Regions from separate parts of the Novosphingobium sp. BF6 genome, predicted to be linked through region 2. Evidence: riboswitches for the same ligand, from Rfam matches in the RefSeq annotation. Region 2 holds a riboswitch; the other holds the start of a gene.
The links. A riboswitch is a leader RNA that binds a small molecule or an ion and turns the genes downstream of it on or off. The one in region 2 is predicted to bind S-adenosylmethionine.

Region 1 (9,808 bases), 240 kb from region 2:
CCCGCCTGCGCCGGATGAACGGCCACTGGATCGCCCAGGGCAGCCGCCGCGGCGAGGACGGCAAACAGCGCCCGGTCACGTTCCGCGCCCGGACCGTGTTCATCGCCTGCGGCGCGGTGCAGACTCCGGCGCTTCTGCGCCGTTCCGGCATTTCGCACAATGTCGGCGACAGCCTGCGCTTCCATCCGATGGTCAAGGTCGTCGCCGAATTCGACCGCGACGTGAACCGCCCGGACGACTTCGACCCGGTGCATCAGGTCAAGGAATTCGAGCCGCGTTTCGGCATGGGCTGCTCGATCAGCACTCCGGCGATGCTCGGCGTGGCCCTCTCAGGCCGTCCCGACCACTGGCAGCTGGTGGCGGAGCGCTGGCGGCGCATGGGCATCTACTACGTCCAGTCCGGCGGCGGCGAGGCCAGCGTGCGCAATCTGCCCGGCTTCGAGGACCCGATCGTGCGCGTGCGCTTCTCGCAAGGCGACCTCTCGGTGCTGGGCGAAGGGCTGCGGCGGCTCTGCGAGGCGCTGTTCGCCGCCGGAGCGCAGCGGATCTACCCCTGCCTCGCGGGTTATCCCGACCTGCACTCGCCAGGCGACCTCGCCCGCCTGCCGGACGTGCTACAGGCGAGCGACGGCAACATGACCTCGGTCCATGTCTTCTCGTCCTGCCCGATGGGCGAGGACCGCCGCCGTACCGCTGCCAATTCCTTCGGCAAAGTTCACGGCGCAGACGGACTCTACATCAACGACGCCTCGCTGCTCTGCGGGCCGACCTCGGTCAATCCGCAAGGCACGGTCATGGCCGTGGCCCACCGCAATGCGACCGAGGCCCTGACCCGCCGTTTCCATTAAGCAATCAGCCAGGTGCCGTCCGGTTCCTTGTGGACCACCGTGTTCCAGAGATAGCTCTCGCCGCTGTCATCGGCGGTGAACAGGATATCGAACCTGAACTCGTTCGCCGCGACGCGCTTCCAGTTCTGGATGCGGGTGACGGAGAGGCAGCCCACCATGTCATGGCTGCGGATGCGCTTGCCGGGGGAATTGGCACCGGCCCAGCCGTTGAACATGGCCGTGCCGCGCGAGCCGACGAACTTTGCCACCAACCCCTGGGTGGCGCGGTCGTCCTGCACGCACATGAGCGTGACCATATAGGGCCGCAGGGTCGGCAAGGCTGCCGCCACGTCGGACTTCAAGGCAGGCGGAGCCGAGGCCAGCGCCCTGTCCACGCCCTGGACCTGTGCCGGATCGGGCCTCGCCAGCGCCGATGTCGCCGCATCCGCCTGCACCGTCAGACCGGCCAAGGCGGCAACGCTGGTAAAGGCGTGGAGGGCGAAGGATCGGGTGGTCGGCATCGTAAAAACCTCATCATGAAGCATATCCACCGGCGACGATGGAACGGGGCGGCGCCTCTGCATCGACGAACCGGTCCAGGCAAGCGCCCAGAGGAAATCGCGCGACAATACGTTGGTGAAATCAGACGGTTAGTGCGCCCTCAGCATCGTGAGCGGCGATTGCCGCCGCACGGAAACCAGCCAACCCAGCGCGAACAGCGCCGTCGGCAGCCAGAGCAGCAAATGCGCCAGCAGGATGGTTGCCGCCCCCTGTTCGGCTTCGACCCCGACCGCCCGGTAGGACAGCATGCCGAAGAACTCGTAGGAGCCGAAATGCCCTGGAAGCGCCGGAACCAAAGTGCCCAGCGTCGAGAAGGCAAAGGCCACCAGCGGCTTCAGCCATTCCGGCAGGCCGCCGCCCAGGCTCACCCAGGCGCCGAGCATGACCAGGCTCTCCAGCAGCCACAACGCGAAGGACAGCAGGACCATGCCGAGAATGCGGCGCGGATCGCCGGTGCCGCGCACCGCTTCCGCCACCGACCGGGCCGTACCGGCCAGCTTCATGACAGGGACAAGCGGGAACTTGCGCTCTCCCCAACCCGCAATCGCCTCGATCGCTCCGGGCGAAAGCAGTACGGCGAGGCTTACCGCCACCGCTACCACAAGAACGAGCCGAAACTGCGCCACGATCTCGGCAGGTAGCGCAGTATCGATCAGCAGAAGCGCCAGCCCCGCCACCATCAGGATCGAGACGAGATCGAGCACCCGCTCGACCACCATGGCCCCCAGCACATGCCCCATCGGCAGCGAGAAGCGGCGATGGAACCAGTAGACCCGGAACACGTCCCCGAGCCGGAAGGGCAGGATATCGCTGATCCCGAAGCTGGCCACGAAAGGCGCGACGCTCGGCCCGAACGGCACTTTGCGGCCAGCGGGGTCGAGCAGCAGGCGAAACCGCCAGGCCCGCAGCAGGAAGTCCAGCGCATAAGCGGCAAGGGCCAGGACCAGCGAGGGCCAGCTTGCCCGCATCAGCAAAGCGCCCACCGCAGCCATGTCCACCGAAGTCCAGAGCAAGGCGAGGAAAGCCGTTCCCACCACGACGCCCAGCCAGAACCGCAGATTGCCACCGCCGGTAGAGGCGCGCTCCGCCGTCATCTCAGAAAGTGTCGCTGATCTGGGACTGGTACTTCACGAAAAGAGTAGCCAAGGTGGTGCGGCTCGAAATGTCCAGCTTGCGGTAGATGTTGTGGAGGTGGATGCTCACCGTTCCCTCGGTCGATCCCACCATTCCGGCAATGGCCTTGTTGGAGAAGCCGCGGCAGACCAGCGCGCTGATCTCCTTCTCGCGCGGGGTAAGACCGGCGATCTCGCCGCCGATATCGACGCCGCCTCCGCGCTTCCCCTTGGCCACGAGGTCCTCGGGCAGCCACTTGCGGCCCGTCACGACCTGCCGCAGGCAATCGAGCAGCGAATCCGCAGCATAGTCCTTGAGCAGCAGCCCCCAGACCCCCAGCCCGATGGCCTCGGCGATCTGCCTGCCGGTCATCGTCGCGGAAAGGAAGATCACCCGCACCGGCCAGCCGCCCTCGCGGATCGCCCGCAGGATGGCCAGCCCGCCCAGATCGGGCATCGACACATCGAGAACGGCAACGTCCGGCTGCCTCTCGCGGATGACTGCCAGCGCGCGCGTGCCACTGCCGGTGGCTTCCACCAGATCGATCTCGCCCGTCGCCTGGAGCAGGTCGGCCAGTCCGCGCAGCAGCAGCGGATGATCGTCGGCGACGAGAACGCGGCAGGTGTGAAGCTCGGTAAGGCTCATGCCGCTGCCTCCAGCGGGATGACCATGGTGACGCGCAGGCCGTCTGCACTGTCATCCACGGCGATCGAGCCGCCCAGTTGCATCGCCCGGCTGCGCAGGGAGACCGAACCCCTACCGTTCGCGGCCGCGCCCAGCCCGCGCCCATTGTCCGCCACCCCGAGTTCGAGCGCGCTGCCGACCCGACGGGCCTCCAGCGCGACGCGGGTAGCGGCGCCGTGCCGCACGGCATTGGCGGTCGCCTCGGAGAACAGCGCGATCACTTCCTGCACGAGATTGCGCGGCAATTGCGTGGAGCGGCCATGCCAGTCGAAAGCGACGGTGACACCCCAGGTCTTCTGAAGCAGGTCGGCCTGCCTTTGCAGGTCTGCCACCATGTCGGTCGGCTGGTCGGCATCGACGTCGCGCTGTTTCTCGACGAAACGGCGGATGCGCCGCTGCTGTTCGGTGACCAGTTCCTCGATAGCCTTGAGTTCCACCGCCATTTCGGGTTCACGGGCAGCGAGGGTCCGCAGCTTCAGGCTCGTCGCGGTCAGGTCCTGGAGGACGCTGTCGTGAAGATCCTGGCCCAGACGGCTGCGTTCCTCCGCCCGCGCACTGTCGGCCCGCCGGGCGACGAGTTCGACATGTTCCAGTTCGGAACCCGTGCGCGCAGCGATGATCTCCGTGAGCGCCAGCGCGTCTTCCGGCCGTCCGTCCGGATCGACCACGATCATCGCGCCGCGAAAGCGCAATCCGGAAAAGCCCGAACGCACGGCATAGTCGTGCGAGCGGGGCCGCGGCAGTTCGAGGACGTCGAGCACGTGGTTCAGCCCCGCCATCTCCTCGGAATCAAGCAGGCTGGCGCGGGTGCGGTCCATGAAGTCGAGCCGCGCCTCGGCGAAGACGCTGCGATAGGTTGCGGGATCGAGCGGCAGCAGCCGCAGCCCTTCGCGGCGCCAATAGGCGATGAACCCGGTCGGCTCGTCCTGTTCGCGCCAGATCAGGATCAGGCTTTCGCAACCGGTCACCGCGCCGGAATGGCCGCAGAGTTCCGCCAGCCAGCCGCGCCGATCGCCGACCCCGGCATCCATCGGCCAACTCGCCAGCCGGGTCAGGCGCTCGCGGCTGCTCTCGCGATAAGCGCCGAAGTAGCCGAGCATGACCGCGCAGACGATGAAGTAGACGGTGCGGATGATGAGGACGTTCAGTTCGGACTCACCGTCGAGAATGTCGGGAATGCCGATCGTGAACAGAACCACTTCCAGCATGACCGCCCCGACCATGGCGCCCATGAAGCCCCAGCGCACCGTCATCGCCAGCAGGGTGAACGGCAGGAACGAGAAGAACGGGCTGGTCAGTTCGTTGGTCAGGAAAGCGAGCCAGCCAAGGATCCCGGTATCGAGCACATGGACGGCGAAATGGACGAGGCTGTCCACCGGTCGCCGAACCGGCAAGGCCACCAGCAGGATCGCCATGACGAGGTAAACCGCCAGCACGTCCTGCGCTTCGGTCCGGTAGCGGACCGGCTGGGTGGGATCGAGATAGATGGCGATGACCGCGAAGACCGCCGTAACCAACCGTCCGTAGCTGATCAGCCGGTTGGGATCGGTGATCAGCAGTACGTTCCGTGCCCGGCTCAGGCCGGATGCCGTCGCATCGAAAGTCCGCCCCATGTGTTCTTCTGTCCTCGCGCCATCCGGCATGACGGCCGGAAGCGTCGGAAAAACCTACGAAGCTGCGGCAATTTCGTCGAGTCAGCCTTCCTGCTGATCCTGCGGGGCAAAAGGATATGCCCCCTGCTCCTCAATCGCATGCTCCCGATTGACGATTCCGGGCAGACGGCCTAAGAGCAGCCCCAGCATCAAGAGTCGGGATCGCGCCCGGCACCAACCTGCTCCCGAGCAAGGTGGTACCTTCGCAGACATGCGAAGGGATGTGGCCGGACCGGCAACAATCGGGTCTTCCAGCTGCATCGCCGTCGTTCGCTTCCGGCTTCATCGAGCCTCGAAGGAAGTACCGCATGCCCAACACCCAGTCAGCACAACAAATAGCGCCGACCCAACAATTCGCCAGCGACAACTATGCCGGGATCTGTCCGGAAGCCTGGGCCGCGATGGAACTTGCAAATCAGGGTTCGGCGACCGCCTATGGCGAGGACGAATGGACCCTGCGCGCCGCCGATGCCTTCCGCTCGCTATTCGCCACCGACTGCGACGTTTACTTCGCCTTCAATGGCACGGCTGCGAACTCGCTGGCGCTTGCTGCACTTTGCCAGTCATATCATTCAGTTATCTGCTCTTCCTCAGCCCACGTCGAGACTGACGAATGCGGCGCGCCGGAGTTTTTCTCGAACGGATCCAAGCTCCTCATCGCCCAAAGTGCCGACGGCAAGCTGACTCCGGAAGCCATCCGCACGCTGGCGGTCGGCCGTTCGGACATCCACTTCCCGAAGCCCCGCGTCGTCACGATCACCCAGCCCACCGAGACCGGACAGGTCTACAGCATTGCCGAGATCGAGGCGATTTCGGCGACCTGCCGCGAGTTGGGCCTCAAGCTGCACATGGACGGCGCGCGTTTCGCCCATGCCTGCGCAGCGCTCGATTGCACGCCGGCCGAGATCACCTGGCAGGCAGGCGTGGACGTGCTCTGTTTCGGCGGCACCAAGAACGGCATGGCCGTGGGCGAGGCGGTGATCTTTTTCGACCGCGCGCTTTCCGAGGACTTTTCCTATCGCTGCAAGCAGGCGGGCCAGCTCGCGTCGAAGATGCGCTTCCTTTCCGCGCCGTGGATCGGAGTCCTTGAGAGCGGCGCCTGGCTGAACAATGCCCGTCACGCCAACGGCTGCGCCCGGCGTCTTGCCGATGCAGTGTCGAGCATTGAGGGGCTGAACCTTATCTTCCCGGTAGAGGCCAACGCGGTGTTTCTCGCCGCGCCGGAGCCGGTGCTGGACGGACTGCGTGCGCGCGGTTGGCGGTTCTATACTTTCATCGGCGGCGGAGCGCGCTTCATGTTCGCCTGGGATGCCGATACGAAGCAGGTCGACCGGCTTGCCGCCGATGTCATCGAGCTTGCCGGACATCACATCGATCAGCTGGCCATAGCCTGAGAAGTTCCAGCTAACCGCATGATATAGCTAATTGTCCCGCCCAAAATCATCCCCGGCGGGGCAATCGGCTGCGAAGACACGGAAGAAGGCTTGAACGCCCTTCCCGGACCTACGAAGAACGGTTTTTGTTGCTATTGCAACTTGATCTCATTAGCCGAACCGTCATGAGGGTACGCGCAAGCGTGCTGTCGATGGCCCGCGCCTTACGGCGGTGCCATCGGAATTCGGGAAGCGACAGGTGACGCGGCAAGTCCTATTTCATATTCACTGGTTCCTCGGCATTACGGCAGGCTTCGTCCTCGCCGTCATGGGCGTGACCGGTGCGACGCTGAGTTTCGAGAACGAGATCATGCGCGCCCTTAGCCCGGGCGTGGTGACGCTCCCGCCGGGAACAGGCTCGCCGCTCTCGCCCGATGAAGTGATCGCGCGTGCTTCCGCCCAGCGTCCCGGATTGCCGGTGGAGCGCCTGAGCGTCGAACACGACCCTCAGGCAGCATGGACCGTCTCGTTCGCCGCCCGCGAAGGCGAACGGCGCGGCGAACGCAGCTATGTCGATCCCCGCAGCGGCATGCTACTCGGCCAGGCGAACGGCGCAGGATTCTTCCGGACAGTCGAGGATCTCCATCGCTGGCTCGCCCTGCCCGGCGGACCGAACGGCGTGGGGCGCCAGATCACCGGATTTTCCGCGATCGCGCTGGTATTCTTCGCGATCTCGGGCCTCTATTTGCGCTGGCCGCGCCGCACCTTCGACTGGCGCTCCTGGCTGGTCCTCGACCTGCGCAAGAGCGGGCGGAACCTTTACCGCGCGCTCCACGTGGTGATCGGCGGCTGGGTGGCGCTGGTCTACCTGCTGAGCGCGCTGACCGGCCTCTGGTGGTCCTACGACTGGTATCGGCAGGGTGTGCTCTATAGCCTTACCGGCAAGACTAGTCGTGAGGAAAGCGGCCATGGCGGTGGCAAGAAGGGCGAGCATGAAGCCCCGACCACCGGAACGCCCAGCCTCGCCCGCGCCTGGCCGACAGTGATTGCCGCCATGGGCGGCAGCTACAAGTCGATTTCCGTCACCCTGCCCGAAGGTCATGAACCCGCCGGCTTCCGCGTCATGCTGACAAATGCCCGTCACGATCGCATGGTGGACGATCTCAAGGTCGATCTCGCCAGCGGCAAGCTGCTCAAGGCCGACCGCTATGCCAACCGCAAGATCGGCAAGGTCATCACCACCAGCATGTACGAACTGCATCGCGGCGCCTTCTTCGGCATCGGCGGGCGCATCCTGCTGCTGCTGTCCAGCCTGACGATGCCGTTGTTCGCTGTCACCGGCCTGCTGCTCTATCTCGCCCGCCGCAAGCGCAAGCGCGCCCTCGCCGCGGTCGAAGCACAGGCAGGCACCTCAAAGGAAAGTGCGGCGACCGGCGACCTGCTCGTGGCCTTCGCCAGCCAGACCGGCGGTGCCGAACGCCTCGCCCGCCAGACCGCGGCCGCGCTCGGCGGCGCAAAGGTCATGCCGCTCTCGGCCGTCGACGACGGCGTGCTGTCCGAAGTCGACCGCGCGCTCTTCGTGGTCAGCACGTACGGCGAAGGCGAGCCGCCGGACCCGGCCCGTCGTTTCGCGCGGCAGGTCATGGCGACGCCGCCCGGCGCGGATCATCTCGAATATGCGGTGCTCGCGCTTGGTGATCGCGAGTATCCCGAATTCTGCGCGTTCGGCCATTCGGTCGATCACTGGCTCCACGCCGGTGGCGCCCGCCGCCTGTTCGACATGATCGAGGTCGACGGCGACGACGGCGACGCCCAGCGCCAATGGCAGCAGCAGCTTGCCGCCCTCGGTGCCGAGCCGGACCTGCCTGACTGGGAGCCTGCCGCCTATGAGCGCTGGCGCCTTGCCGAACGCCGCCTGCTCAATCCGGGCAGCGCCGGGGGACCGGCCTTCCTGGTCAGCCTGGAGCCTTGCGAAGACAGCGCCCGCGACTGGCAGGCCGGCGATATCGCCGAAGTCCTGCCCGGCGCCAACGATCCGGCGCGCGTCGCCGCCTATCTCGCCCATAGTGGATTGAACGGCGCCGAGAGGATCGAAGGTCGGCCGATTGCCGAACACCTTGCGCTATCGCTCGTCCCGGATCATCCGGTCGCGAGCGGCGCAGAACTGCTCGGGGCACTGCGCCCGCTGCCGCACCGCGAATACTCGATCGCCTCGATCCCCGCCGACGGCCGCCTCGACCTGCTGATCCGACAGGTCTCGCGAACCGACGGTACGCTGGGCCTCGGCTCAGGCTGGCTGACGGACTTGGCGCCGCTCGGCAGCGAAGTCGCGCTGCGCCTGCATCCGAACGAGGGCTTCCATGCCCCCGCCGAGGCCGAGCGGCTCATCCTGATCGGCAACGGCACAGGCCTCGCCGGTCTTCGCGGCCACTTGCGCGCAGCCGAACGGGCCGGACGCGGCGGCCACTGGCTATTGTTCGGCGAGCGCAGCCGCGCCCACGACGCCCTGCTTGCCGACGAGATCGATGGATGGCTGGCCAGCGGCACCCTCACCCGCCTTGATCGAGCCTGGTCGCGCGATGCCGATTGCGGCCGCTACGTCCAGCACCTGCTGGCCGAAGCCGAGGCGGACCTGCGCGATTGGGTTGAGAACGGCGCCGCAATCCTGGTCTGCGGCAGCCTCCAGGGCATGGCGCCCGCCGTCGATGCGGCGCTGCGAGCGGCGCTTGGGGACGAGCGGCTGGAGGACATGGCCGAAACGGGTCTATACCGTCGCGACATCTATTGAACAAAGAACCTGATGGAAACATTCCGAAACGAAATAGTCACGAACGAGACCGCATTCCCGGAGCATGATGCTTCATCGACGCAGGCGGAAAGGAACCGGAAATGGTCCGTAAGCGTAGTATAGCTCCGGGGTGGATGCTGCCGCTGTTGCTGGTCGTATCGATGGCAGCGGCGGGCCTTGCGGTTGTCTTCGTCATCACCCTGGAGTGAACGAACCATCGGCATTGTTTATGCCGACCAAGTTCCGAACGGGAGTTTCGTTTGCCGCATACCACGCCTCTCGTCGGAACGGTCGTTGCCGGTCTGGTCGTCGCCTTCGCCATGGGCGCCCTCGCCCATCGCCTGAGGATTTCACCGGTGGCGGGCTATCTTTTCGCGGGCGTACTGGTCGGCCCCTTCACCCCCGGCATCGTCGCCGACAGCGCCCTCGCCAACGAACTGGCGGAACTCGGCGTGATCCTGCTGATGTTCGGAGTGGGCCTGCATTTCTCGGTCAAGGACCTGCTTTCGGTCAAGAACATCGCCGTACCCGGCGCGGTGCTCCAGATCGCGATAGCCACCGCCATGGGCGTCGCCCTTGCCGCCTGGCTCGGCTGGAGCCTGGCGGGGGGGCTGATCTTCGGCCTCGCCCTTTCGGTAGCGAGCACCGTGGTGTTGCTGAGAGCGCTTCAGGTCGGTAACCTGATGGATACCGAGCGCGGCCGGATCGCGGTCGGATGGCTGATTGTCGAAGACCTTGCCATGGTGCTCGTCCTCGTGCTTCTGCCTGCGCTCGCAGGGCTGGCGAACGGGCGCGCCCAGTCGGGCATGG
Region 2 (9,808 bases):
CGGATCACGCGGCGGGTCGGGACGCCGTCCACCTCGATGTCGGACAGCACGCGGGTTTCACCGCTGGCCAGCGCCGCCTTCACGTCGTCGAGACCGGGATCGTCGTAGGTCTTGCCGAGCTGGGCGGGATCGGGATTGGCCACCCAGGTCGCACCTGCGGACAGCAGCATGACGCGACCGGTGCCGAACGGCTTCAACTTCGACAGACGCTCGGACAGACCGCCCAGTTCCATGTCCACACCGGCGGCACCGATGACGCGGTCGCCGGAACGGACCGCATGGGTGATGGAGGTCATCAGGACAGTCGTGCCGTTCACGTCATAAGCGTAAGGATCGACGATGGCGCCCGCCCCGCTTTCGAAGGCCTTGCGGTAGTAGGGCTTCTCGTAAGCATCGCTCTCGTTGTTCGGCGACTGGGTCAGCACGCCGTTGCTCTTGACCCAATAAGGCGTGAAGTTGCCGTTGCCGCTCGATCCGGGCTGGCCGCCCTTGCCCGCGTCGTCGCCGTCCCACTGGTTCGGTGCGATCATGACCCAGGAGCCCAGCGCCACCTTGGACTTGAGCAGGTCCGCCTTGAGGACGTTCGTCGCCGTGCCGCGATCGCGCGAACCGCTGGCATGCATGTTGCCCAGGGAGGAGGCCAGCGTACTGGCAGTGGCCTCGAAGGCGGCGATATCGGCCTTCACCTGGTTGCCCTCGGCATCGGCCTGGGCGATCGCAGACTGGTCGGACAGCTTGCCGACCTCCGAACCCGTTTCAAAGACGACGGCGGTGAAGCCGAGCAGCAGCAGAACGGCGATCGCCAGACCGGCGACCGTCATCAGCTTGCCCGCGATATGCATGCGACTGAACAAGTCTCTCATTTTCCAGCTCCTGGAAGGTAGATCAAAAGGCTGCGGTGATCGAGAAGAGCGCGGCGGCAGTAGCGGCCGGATTGTGGCGCAGATTGGTGTCGATATAGGACAGGCCCAGCGTGATCGGCCCCAGCACGGCATCGCCGCCAAGCGACCAGTCGTAGTAGCCGCCCGGCTTCGGACTGATCGCCCCCCTGCTGCGGCCGCCATGGGCGCGCAGGGTCAGCGGCGTGCCGGGGATCGGCGCGGCGGTATCGCCGGAAAGATAGAGGTGATCGCCGCCGATCGCGGCCTGGTTCCAGCTGTAGGCCGCGCTCAGCGTAGCGCTGAGCGGGCCGAAATCGTGGGTCAGCTTCGTGGTCGTTTCGAGATATTCGATCTTCCCCGAGCCTTCCCCGCCGGGATAGCTGTAATAGGCCAGCATGACGTCGAGCGTCGTTCGGGGCGCAACTGCCCCTGCCCAACCGCCGTAGAGATCGACTTCGGTGTGGCCGTAGCGATCACTCGTGTCCAGCGCGGACGCCCAGGTGCCGATATAGACGCCGCTGCTGTGGCCGACATTGATCGTCGCCTGTACGGCAGGGTCCTTGCCGGTCTGCGAAATGCCGCGAAAGCGATAGTCGCTGATGATCGTCGCCGCGCCGGAGACCGTGAACTCGGGGGTATCGTCAGCGGCGTGGGTGGCAACAGGCAGAAGCAACAGCGCCAGGGCAAGCCCGGCGGAAGGGAGGAAGTGCATGAAAGTCCTGTTTTGGGACAAAGGGGGGGGCAGTGCCATTATAGGACGACCCGACACCCATCGGCGGGAGCGCAAGCCGCGCTCCGCCGATCTCCCCAACAGAAACTTACAAGACGTTCATATTATTTAGAAAAAAATAAACCTGAGGCTCAGGCCGGATCGAGTTCCACCGCGCGTTCCTGGCGCTGTCCGCCACCGATCCGTGCGGCGTCGAACGGCGTGGTCTGATAGATCTCGTTGATCCAGTTGCCGAAAAACAAGTGCCCATGACTACGCCAGGCGTTGACGGGTGGCTGCGCGGGATCGTCCTCGGGATAATAGTTCACCGGAACCGGGCCGCCGTCGCGGCGGTATTCGTTGCCGAGCGTATCGACGTCGTATTCGAGGTGGTTGAACATCAGCACTGCCCGGTCGGCGGGGTCGTGGAGCAGGCAGAGGCCCGCCGCGTCGCTTTCGGCCAGGACCTGGAGACTGCCGCTCTCCGGCAGATCCGCCTTGCGCACCTGGGTCCAGCGCGAAACCGGCACCGCGAAACTGTCGGAAATCCCGCGCAGGAACGGCGAGTTCGGCGCAAGGTTGCGGTGGGGATAGACCCCGAAGGCCTTGGCCGGCAGTTCGTGCTTCGGCACACCGTGGAAGTGGTGAAGAAAGGCCTGCGCCGCCCAGCAGATCGTCAGGCAGCTATGGACGTGGGTGCGCGTCCAGTCGAAGATGCGGCGCAGTTCGGGCCAGTAGCGCACTTCGTCGAAGGCGAGACGCTCGACCGGAGCGCCGGTGATGATGAAACCGTCGAACCGCTCGTGCTCGACATCGCGCCAGGGGCGGTAGAAGGCCTCGAGGTGCTCGGCCGAGGTATTGCGGGCGACGTGATCGCTGATCCGCACCAGGGTCAGCTCGATCTGGAGCGGCGTCGCACCGAGCAGGCGGGCGAGCTGGGTCTCGGTGCTGACCTTGTCGGGCATGAGGTTGAGCAGTCCGATCCGCAGCGGGCGGATATCCTGCCGCACCGCATCGCTTTCGCGCATGACGGCCACGCCTTCGTTCTCCAGAATGGAGCGGGCGGGCAGGTCGTCGGGTATCTTGATCGGCACTTCGCGTCGGTCCTCAATTCCGGGATGACGCTGGTGGCTTGATCCGTTCGATTGCCCGGTCGGCCACATCCTCCTTCACGGAGTGCCACCTTGCCCGGATCGGCAGGTTGGCGTTGGGCGTCGCCCCAACTCTTGATGCTGGAAAGGGCCATAGGCGGTTTGGCGCGCTCTGGCAACGCCCTGCCCCCATTTGGCTATCCGGCCCGCCGCACGGGTGGCCTGAAGCGGGCGATCGGCCCACCGGTACAATTGACGAATAGGGAAATCGGGCCTAGCCGCCGGGGAGGAATACCAAATATTGCGCCTCCGCGAAATCGACTTCGCAGCCAAGGCCGCGCTATGCTAAGGACATTGGAATGAGTTTGCCGGCCGCTGCCGTCGTGATCCTGATGACGGGCCAGCCGGTTCCCGACGCCCCCGCCTACATGGCGGTACAGGATGTCGTCGGAACCACGACGGCTGGAATCACCGCGACGACGCCGGATCCGCAGGCGGCTCCGGCTCCGCAGACGGACGCTCCCGCCGTTCCGACACCCTCCGCTCCGGAAGATAACACGACCGCGACGGCACCAAGCGCCGCGACGCCAGAAGCGAACGATCCGGCCGCTGGCCCCGAGTCGGTCATCGTCGTCACGCGCCCGGAACCGGCACCGCCCGGCGACCCGCTGCAACACCTCAACGTCGAATCCTTCAAGGCCGTGCAAGCGGTCGACAAGGCCGTGCTCGAACCCGTGGCCAAGGCCTACAACAAGGGCCTGCCCCGCCCCGTCCGCAAGGGGCTGCGCAACTTCTTCAGCAACCTCGGCGAGCCGGTGGTGTTCGCCGCCTATCTGCTCCAGTTCAAGCCGGGCAAGGCCGCCGAAACCGCGGGCCGCTTCGTCATCAACACCACGCTGGGCGTCGCCGGTTTCGTCGATGTGGCGAAGAAGAAGCCGTTCAACCTGCCCTATCGCCCCAACGGCCTTGCCAATGTACTGGGCTATTACGGCGTCGGCCCGGGACCCTACTTCTACCTGCCGATCGTCGGCCCGACGACGCTGCGCGATATCATCGGCGACACGGTGGACAAGCTCCTGCTGCCCGCTGCCGTCGGCAAACCCTTCACCAAGCCCGCCGTCGTACTGCCGATGACGATCATGAACCAGCTTGGCGAACGCGCCGCCTTCGACGAACAGATCAACAAGATCCGAGAGGAAGATCGGCCCTATGCCGCCTACCGTGATCTCTATCTCAAGCAACGCGAGGCGGAGATCGAAGCGCTTCATGGGCGCACCGTGCCGGACGTAGTGCCGGTCTACGGCCCCGGCCTGAAGACACCCGGCAAGACCGATGGGACCAAGACGCCGGAAGGCAACGAAGCCGCGCCCGTAGAGCCGGCTGGTGTAGAACCGACTGGCGCGGTTCCGGCTCCGACCGGGCCGACCGCTGACGCAACGGCGCAACCCGCGCCCGCCCAAGTCGCAGCGCCTGCCGTAACGACGCCCTGACGGGCGTCTTCCATCCGCGTCAGTTCAGCCCCACCCCGATTGCGGCAAGCAGGACATCCGGGTCGATCGGCTTGGTGAGAAAGGCGCTGGCACCGGCCGACATGGCCTGCTCCCTCGCCGCGTCGGTTGGATAGCCGGTCATCACGATCACCGGCTGCGGACAATTGCGACGCCGCAGTTCCGCCTGCATCGCCAGCCCGGTCATGCCCGGCATGTGCAGGTCGGTGACGATCGAAGTGACATGCCGCAGCAGTTCGCTGGCCAGCAGGTCCTCCGCGCGGGCGAAACCGATGCTCGTCAGCCCCTCCGAACGAAGCAGACTGTCGAGACTGCCGCGCACCCCGGCATCATCATCCACCACGGCCACGAGCGGCCGCGTCAGCGGGCTGTTATTTAGGGGGGCGACCAATGCATACTCCAGTTATCTCAGGCGAAACCTTCGGACAGGGCCGTGGTTCCATTCAACCCTCACTCCAATTGGCAAGGCCGGCAGGCCAATGCCATCATACTCAGGTGTTAAGGGAGAGGCCGGTCCGTGTGGCATCGCCCTGCCATTGCGTCTAGGCTAAGCATAGCCGTATCCTCGCACCTTCCCGCCGTGAACCCAGTGCCTTACCGAGCGACCGCAACCGATCGATGATCCTTTCCAAGCGCCCCCGTTCCGCCCTTCGCGCCTTCCTGCGCAGCGAAGCTTCCGGCGGTATCCTGCTGATGGGCGCGGCGGCGCTGGCGCTGATCGTGGCCAACAGTCCGCTGGCCGAAGGCTATTTTCACGCCCTGCACCTCTGGGTCGGCCCCCCGTGGTTTTCCCTGTCGCTGACGCACTGGATCAACGACGGCCTGATGGCGCTGTTCTTCCTGCTCGTCGGCCTGGAGATCAAACGCGAGTTCGTCGACGGCCACTTGTCGAACTGGCCCGACCGCGCGCTTCCCGCGATAGCCGCCACCTCAGGCATGATTTTCCCGGCGCTGATCTACCTCGCCATCGCCGGCTCGACACCCGGCCTCGCACGCGGCTGGGCCATTCCTGCTGCCACCGACATTGCCTTCGCGATCGGCGTCATGGCCATTCTCGGCAAGCGGGTGCCCGCCTCGCTCAAGCTGTTCCTGACGACGGTGGCCATCGTCGACGACATGGGCGCGGTCGCGGTGATCGCGCTGGCCTATACCAGCCAGATAAAGGGCGCCGCCCTGCTCGCCGCCGGGATCGTCATGGGTGTGATGTTCGTGCTCAACCGGATCGGCGTGAAGCGGCTCTTGCCCTATCTCGTGCTCGCCGCCGCGCTCTGGCTGGCGGTCCTTCTGTCGGGAATTCATGCCACCATCGCCGGTGTACTGGCCGCCAGCCTGATCCCGATCCGCGCTACTCCCGGCGCACCGGACAGCGGGGAATCGCCGCTCCACCGGCTGGAACACGGCCTTCACGGATGGGTCGCCTATGGCGTGGTTCCGCTGTTCGGCTTCGCCAATGCCGGGGTCTCACTGGCAGGGCTTGGCATGGAGCAACTGCTCGCACCGCTGCCGATGGGCGTGGCCGGGGGGCTGTTCCTCGGCAAGCAGATCGGCGTGTTCCTGGCGCTCTGGCTCTGCGCGCGCTTCGGCATCGCCCGGCGTCCGAGCGGCGCGACCTGGCTCCAGACTTACGGGATGTGCCTGCTCTGCGGTATCGGCTTCACGATGAGCCTGTTCGTGGGCGGCCTTGCCTTCAGCGATCCGGTGCTGATCGACGAGGTCAAGATCGGCGTCCTCGGCGGCTCGATGCTTTCGGCGCTGGCGGGATATGCAGTGCTCCGCCTGACCGCATCGCGAAAAGACGCAAAAACGGCTGCGCAAGGCTGAGCGGCCTGGAGCACTGGCCCGGTCACTGAAGTGTCAGTTCCGGTAGCGGGTGATGCTCTCGTCCCGCACGCCGAGTTGCTCCGCCATGCGCACGAGGTCGGCCAGCGACTGCGCCGCCATCTTGCGCATCACATTGCCGCGATGGATCTTCACGGTGATCTCGGACAAGTCCAGCCGCGCGGCGACCTGCTTGTTCATCAGCCCGGTCACGACCAATGCCATGACTTCGCGTTCGCGCGGAGTCAGCGTCGCGAAGGCAAGCCGCAAGGCGGCATTGTCGGCATGGACCGACCTGCGCGCCCGATCCGCTTCCAGCCCCGTTCGCACGGCGGCCAGCAACTGTTCCTCCTCGAACGGCTTGGGCAGGAAATCGACGGCACCCGCCTTCATCGCGCGAACGGTCATCGGAATATCGCCATGGCCGGTGATCAGGATCACCGGGACCGCGATACCTTCGGCGGCAAGCCGCTCCTGGAAATCGAGTCCGCTTTCGCCCGCAAGGCGAATATCCAGCACGAGACAGCGGGCCTGCTCGGGCCATTCGGCGGCGAGGAAAGCTTCGGTCGTCGCGAATAGGGCCACCTCGAAGCCGCTTGCACGCAACAGGCTGCCGATGCTGTCGCGCACGTCGGCATCGTCGTCCAACACGCAGACGCAGCCTTCCGGTTCCTCGCCGGTCATGAAATTCGTCTCCGAGGACATCATGCCGGCACCATTGTCACCGGCACCGGCAGGCAGAACCGGAAAGCCGCCCCGCCCCCCGGTACGTTCGCGGCGGTCAAGGTTCCGCCGTGCTGTTCGACGATGGAGCGGCAGATCGCCAGCCCCATGCCCATGCCCTCGCCCTTGGTGGTGAAGAACGGCAGGAACAGGTCCTCCGGGTCGCCCGCGATCCCGCTGCCCCGGTCGCTGATCTCGATCATCACTTCCTCTCCCGAGCGGCGCGTCGCCCGCAAGTGCAGTTCCCGTTCGTCCGGCGGAATAGCCGCCATGGCCTGCTCGCCGTTCATGAGCAGGTTCATCAGCACCTGTTGCAGTTGCACGCGGTCTCCCAGCAGATCGGGAAAGTCCGGCTCGATCGCGACGTGCAGGTTCACGCCGTGGGTCTGGAGATCGCGCCGCAGCAGTGCCAGGGTTTCCTCCACGAGCGGCGCGAAGGCAATCGCCTCCCGCTTGGGATCGGCCTTGCGCGCCAGTTCGCGGATGCGCGCAATCACATCCGCCGCGCGGGTGCCGTTGCTGGTGATGTGTTCGAGGCAATCGGCAACTTCCTTCGCCGCCGGAGCATTGCGGTCGAGGCCCTGATCCAGCCCCTTTTCAAGCCACCGCCGCCCCGAGCGCGCATAAGTGATGATCGCCGAGAGCGGCTGGTTCACTTCATGCGCGATGGATGCGGCAAGCTGGCCGAGTGTCGTCACGCGGGACATGTGCGTCAGATCCGCCTGCGACTGCGCCAGCCGGGTCTGCGAGCGGTTCCGCTCGGTGACATCGATGGCCATGACCAGCACACGCTTCCAACCGCCATGATCGGGCGGAAGCGAGACCTGAAGCAGCACATCGACTTCCGTCCCCGATCGGGTGAAGAACCGCGTTTCTTCCTCGACCGCCTCCTCGCCCCGAAGCAATCCGGCATAAACGCGGGCAAGAGATTCGAAAACCGCAGGCGTGGCGAAATCGCCGATCGTACGGCCCACCAGTTCGCCTCGCTCGCGCAGGCCGAACAACCGGGCGGCGGCATGGTTGGCATTGCGCACCCGCGCGGAGCCGAATGCCATCTCTACCATGCGCTCGTCGATCTCGCCCATGTTCTGCAGCAGGCGCCAGGCGCCCGACCAATCGGATTCCCATATCGGAAAGCCCGCTGCCGCGAAGATCGTCCGGTATCGTGCATCGGCCCGCTCGCGCTCGGCGCTTTCGGCAAGCTGGCGCAGGATCAACACCGTCGTGACGAGCAGAGCAACGAGGCTGACGCCGAGACGCATGGCCGGCCCGCCCATCGGCGCATTCCAGTGAGACAGGCAGTAGCCGGCAAAGACAAGCAGCGCACAATAAGCGGAAGCGGCAAGGACCACGCCGCGCGAATGAGTCCGCCCCGCCAGCACGACGACGGTGGTGTAGAGCACCGCCACCGCACCTTGAAGTGGGCTCAGGACATCCAGTGCGAAGATACCCAGCGCCAGTATCGCCCCCGCCAGGGCATAGAATCTGTTCACCAACACCCCTGCCCCGGCTTCGCCGCGCATTGTCTCCTCGTGCCGGGAACCGATCCCGACACCGGCGAGGCAAACTGCCGCCGAGTTGAGTGGCACGCAACCACAACCTTCGTTTAGGTAAACCGCATGCTCCGGCGCTCAGGCGAGCGGCACGGCCAGCACGATACGCGTTCCTGGATGCAGGTTTTCCCAGACCAGCGTCGCATCGATCCTTGCTGCAAGGGCTTTCATCAAATGCGTACCGAAGCCGCCGGAGCCGCCTTCACCGTGCGATTGCCCGGTGCCGTCGTCCTCCACGCTCAACCGCAGGGCGTGAGGACCTGCCAGTCGCAGTTCGATCCGGACCTCACCAGGCCTCTGCGCGGGATAAGCATATTTGCAGGCATTGAGGACGCATTCCGAGACGATCAGCCCCATCGCTCCCGCCAGATGCGCGGACACGGAAACGAGGTCGGCGCTCACCGTCAGCCTCCTTCCCCCCGCCACGTCGCAGCATCCCGTTTCGATCTGGTTCACCAGAGTCCGGAGGTAGCCGCCCGCGTCGACAAAGCCGGTCTGCTGCTGCCGGGTAAGCTGGCGGTGCACTCCCGCGATCGCACCGATCCGGCCCAGCATGCGGTCGAACACCAGACCGGCGGCAGGGTCCGACAGCTCGCGTTTTTCCGCCGCGACCATGGCCATGAGCAATTGCAGGTTGTTGGCGATGCGGTGATCGCTTTCGCGCTCGATTTCCTCGCCGCACACCAGCGAGCCGAATGACTGGACGGCGCGATTGCCGGGACCTTCCCGGTTCGACAAGCGTTGGACCATCGACATCGTGCATTCCTTCTGGATCGGCCCTGCCCGGAACCGTCGCTTTCGGCGGACCGGGACAAGCTGAGGGCGGAGCATTTGCAATGCCGTCTTTTCGCCCCGCGCTTCACGCTTTTCCATCATACGCTGGTTTGGTTCTCACAGGCTCGGGTTGGGGGTTCCGGCGATCATGCCCCCCCAAACCAGCGTATGATGGCGGTGACGCGCCGAAGCGATCACATGAAGGAGGCCGGACAGGGGCGGGATGGTTCCGACAAGCGGCACCTGGCGCAACGGGCACACCAGACGAGGCATCATGACGACGATCGAGACGCGCCAATACCAGATGTTCCCGGTGCTTTCGGCGCCGGAACTCGCGCTTGCCCGGCGCTTTGCCAGCGGGCCGCAGCGCCGCTTCGCTCCCGGCGAAAGCGTCTATGCCATCGGCGACCGCGAGGCCCCGACCTGGCTTGTGCTGGAAGGATCGATCGAAGTCGAGCGGCGTGACGGCCTCAGCCGCGAAGCCCGGATCACCACCCACGGCCCCGGCCAGTTCAGCGGCGAGATCAACCAGCTTGCCGGCCGTCCCTCGATCGCGGGCGGAACCGCCGGAGCGGAAGGCTGCACTGCGCTCCCCATCGACGCCGCCCATCTGCGCGCCCTGATGATCGGCGCCGCCGAACTCGGCGAGAAAGTCATGCGCGCGCTGATCCTGCGCCGCGTCGGCCTGATCGAGGAAGGCGGCGCCGGACCGATCATCATCGGCGTGCCGCAAAGCGCCGATGTCGTGCGC

Region 1: linked by a shared signal. The riboswitch ahead of AC4D6D_RS22505 (threonine aldolase family protein) and the one ahead of AC4D6D_RS23385 (homoserine O-succinyltransferase) in region 2 are both predicted to bind S-adenosylmethionine.

Annotation. Positions count from the first base shown of each region.
Region 1 covers NZ_CM177776.1:1,680,523-1,690,330, forward strand. The annotation lists gene AC4D6D_RS22480 (GMC family oxidoreductase N-terminal domain-containing protein) at 1-848, shown strand, start outside; gene AC4D6D_RS22485 (hypothetical protein) at 845-1,348, opposite strand; gene AC4D6D_RS22490 (lysylphosphatidylglycerol synthase transmembrane domain-containing protein) at 1,478-2,482, opposite strand; gene AC4D6D_RS22495 (response regulator) at 2,484-3,146, opposite strand; gene AC4D6D_RS22500 (sensor histidine kinase) at 3,143-4,798, opposite strand; SAM-I-IV-variant riboswitch at 4,979-5,089, shown strand; gene AC4D6D_RS22505 (threonine aldolase family protein) at 5,146-6,231, shown strand; gene AC4D6D_RS22510 (PepSY domain-containing protein) at 6,470-8,998, shown strand; gene AC4D6D_RS22515 (cation:proton antiporter domain-containing protein) at 9,259-9,808, shown strand, end outside.
Region 2 covers NZ_CM177776.1:1,922,699-1,932,506, forward strand. The annotation lists gene AC4D6D_RS23375 (methyl-accepting chemotaxis protein) at 1-863, opposite strand, end outside; gene AC4D6D_RS23380 (TorF family putative porin) at 886-1,593, opposite strand; gene AC4D6D_RS23385 (homoserine O-succinyltransferase) at 1,743-2,684, opposite strand; SAM-I-IV-variant riboswitch at 2,722-2,828, opposite strand; gene AC4D6D_RS23390 (MlaA family lipoprotein) at 3,041-4,171, shown strand; gene AC4D6D_RS23395 (response regulator transcription factor) at 4,191-4,580, opposite strand; gene nhaA (Na+/H+ antiporter NhaA) at 4,808-6,010, shown strand; gene AC4D6D_RS23405 (response regulator transcription factor) at 6,044-6,691, opposite strand; gene AC4D6D_RS23410 (sensor histidine kinase) at 6,712-8,223, opposite strand; gene AC4D6D_RS23415 (sensor histidine kinase) at 8,362-9,039, opposite strand; gene AC4D6D_RS23420 (FAD-dependent oxidoreductase) at 9,332-9,808, shown strand, end outside.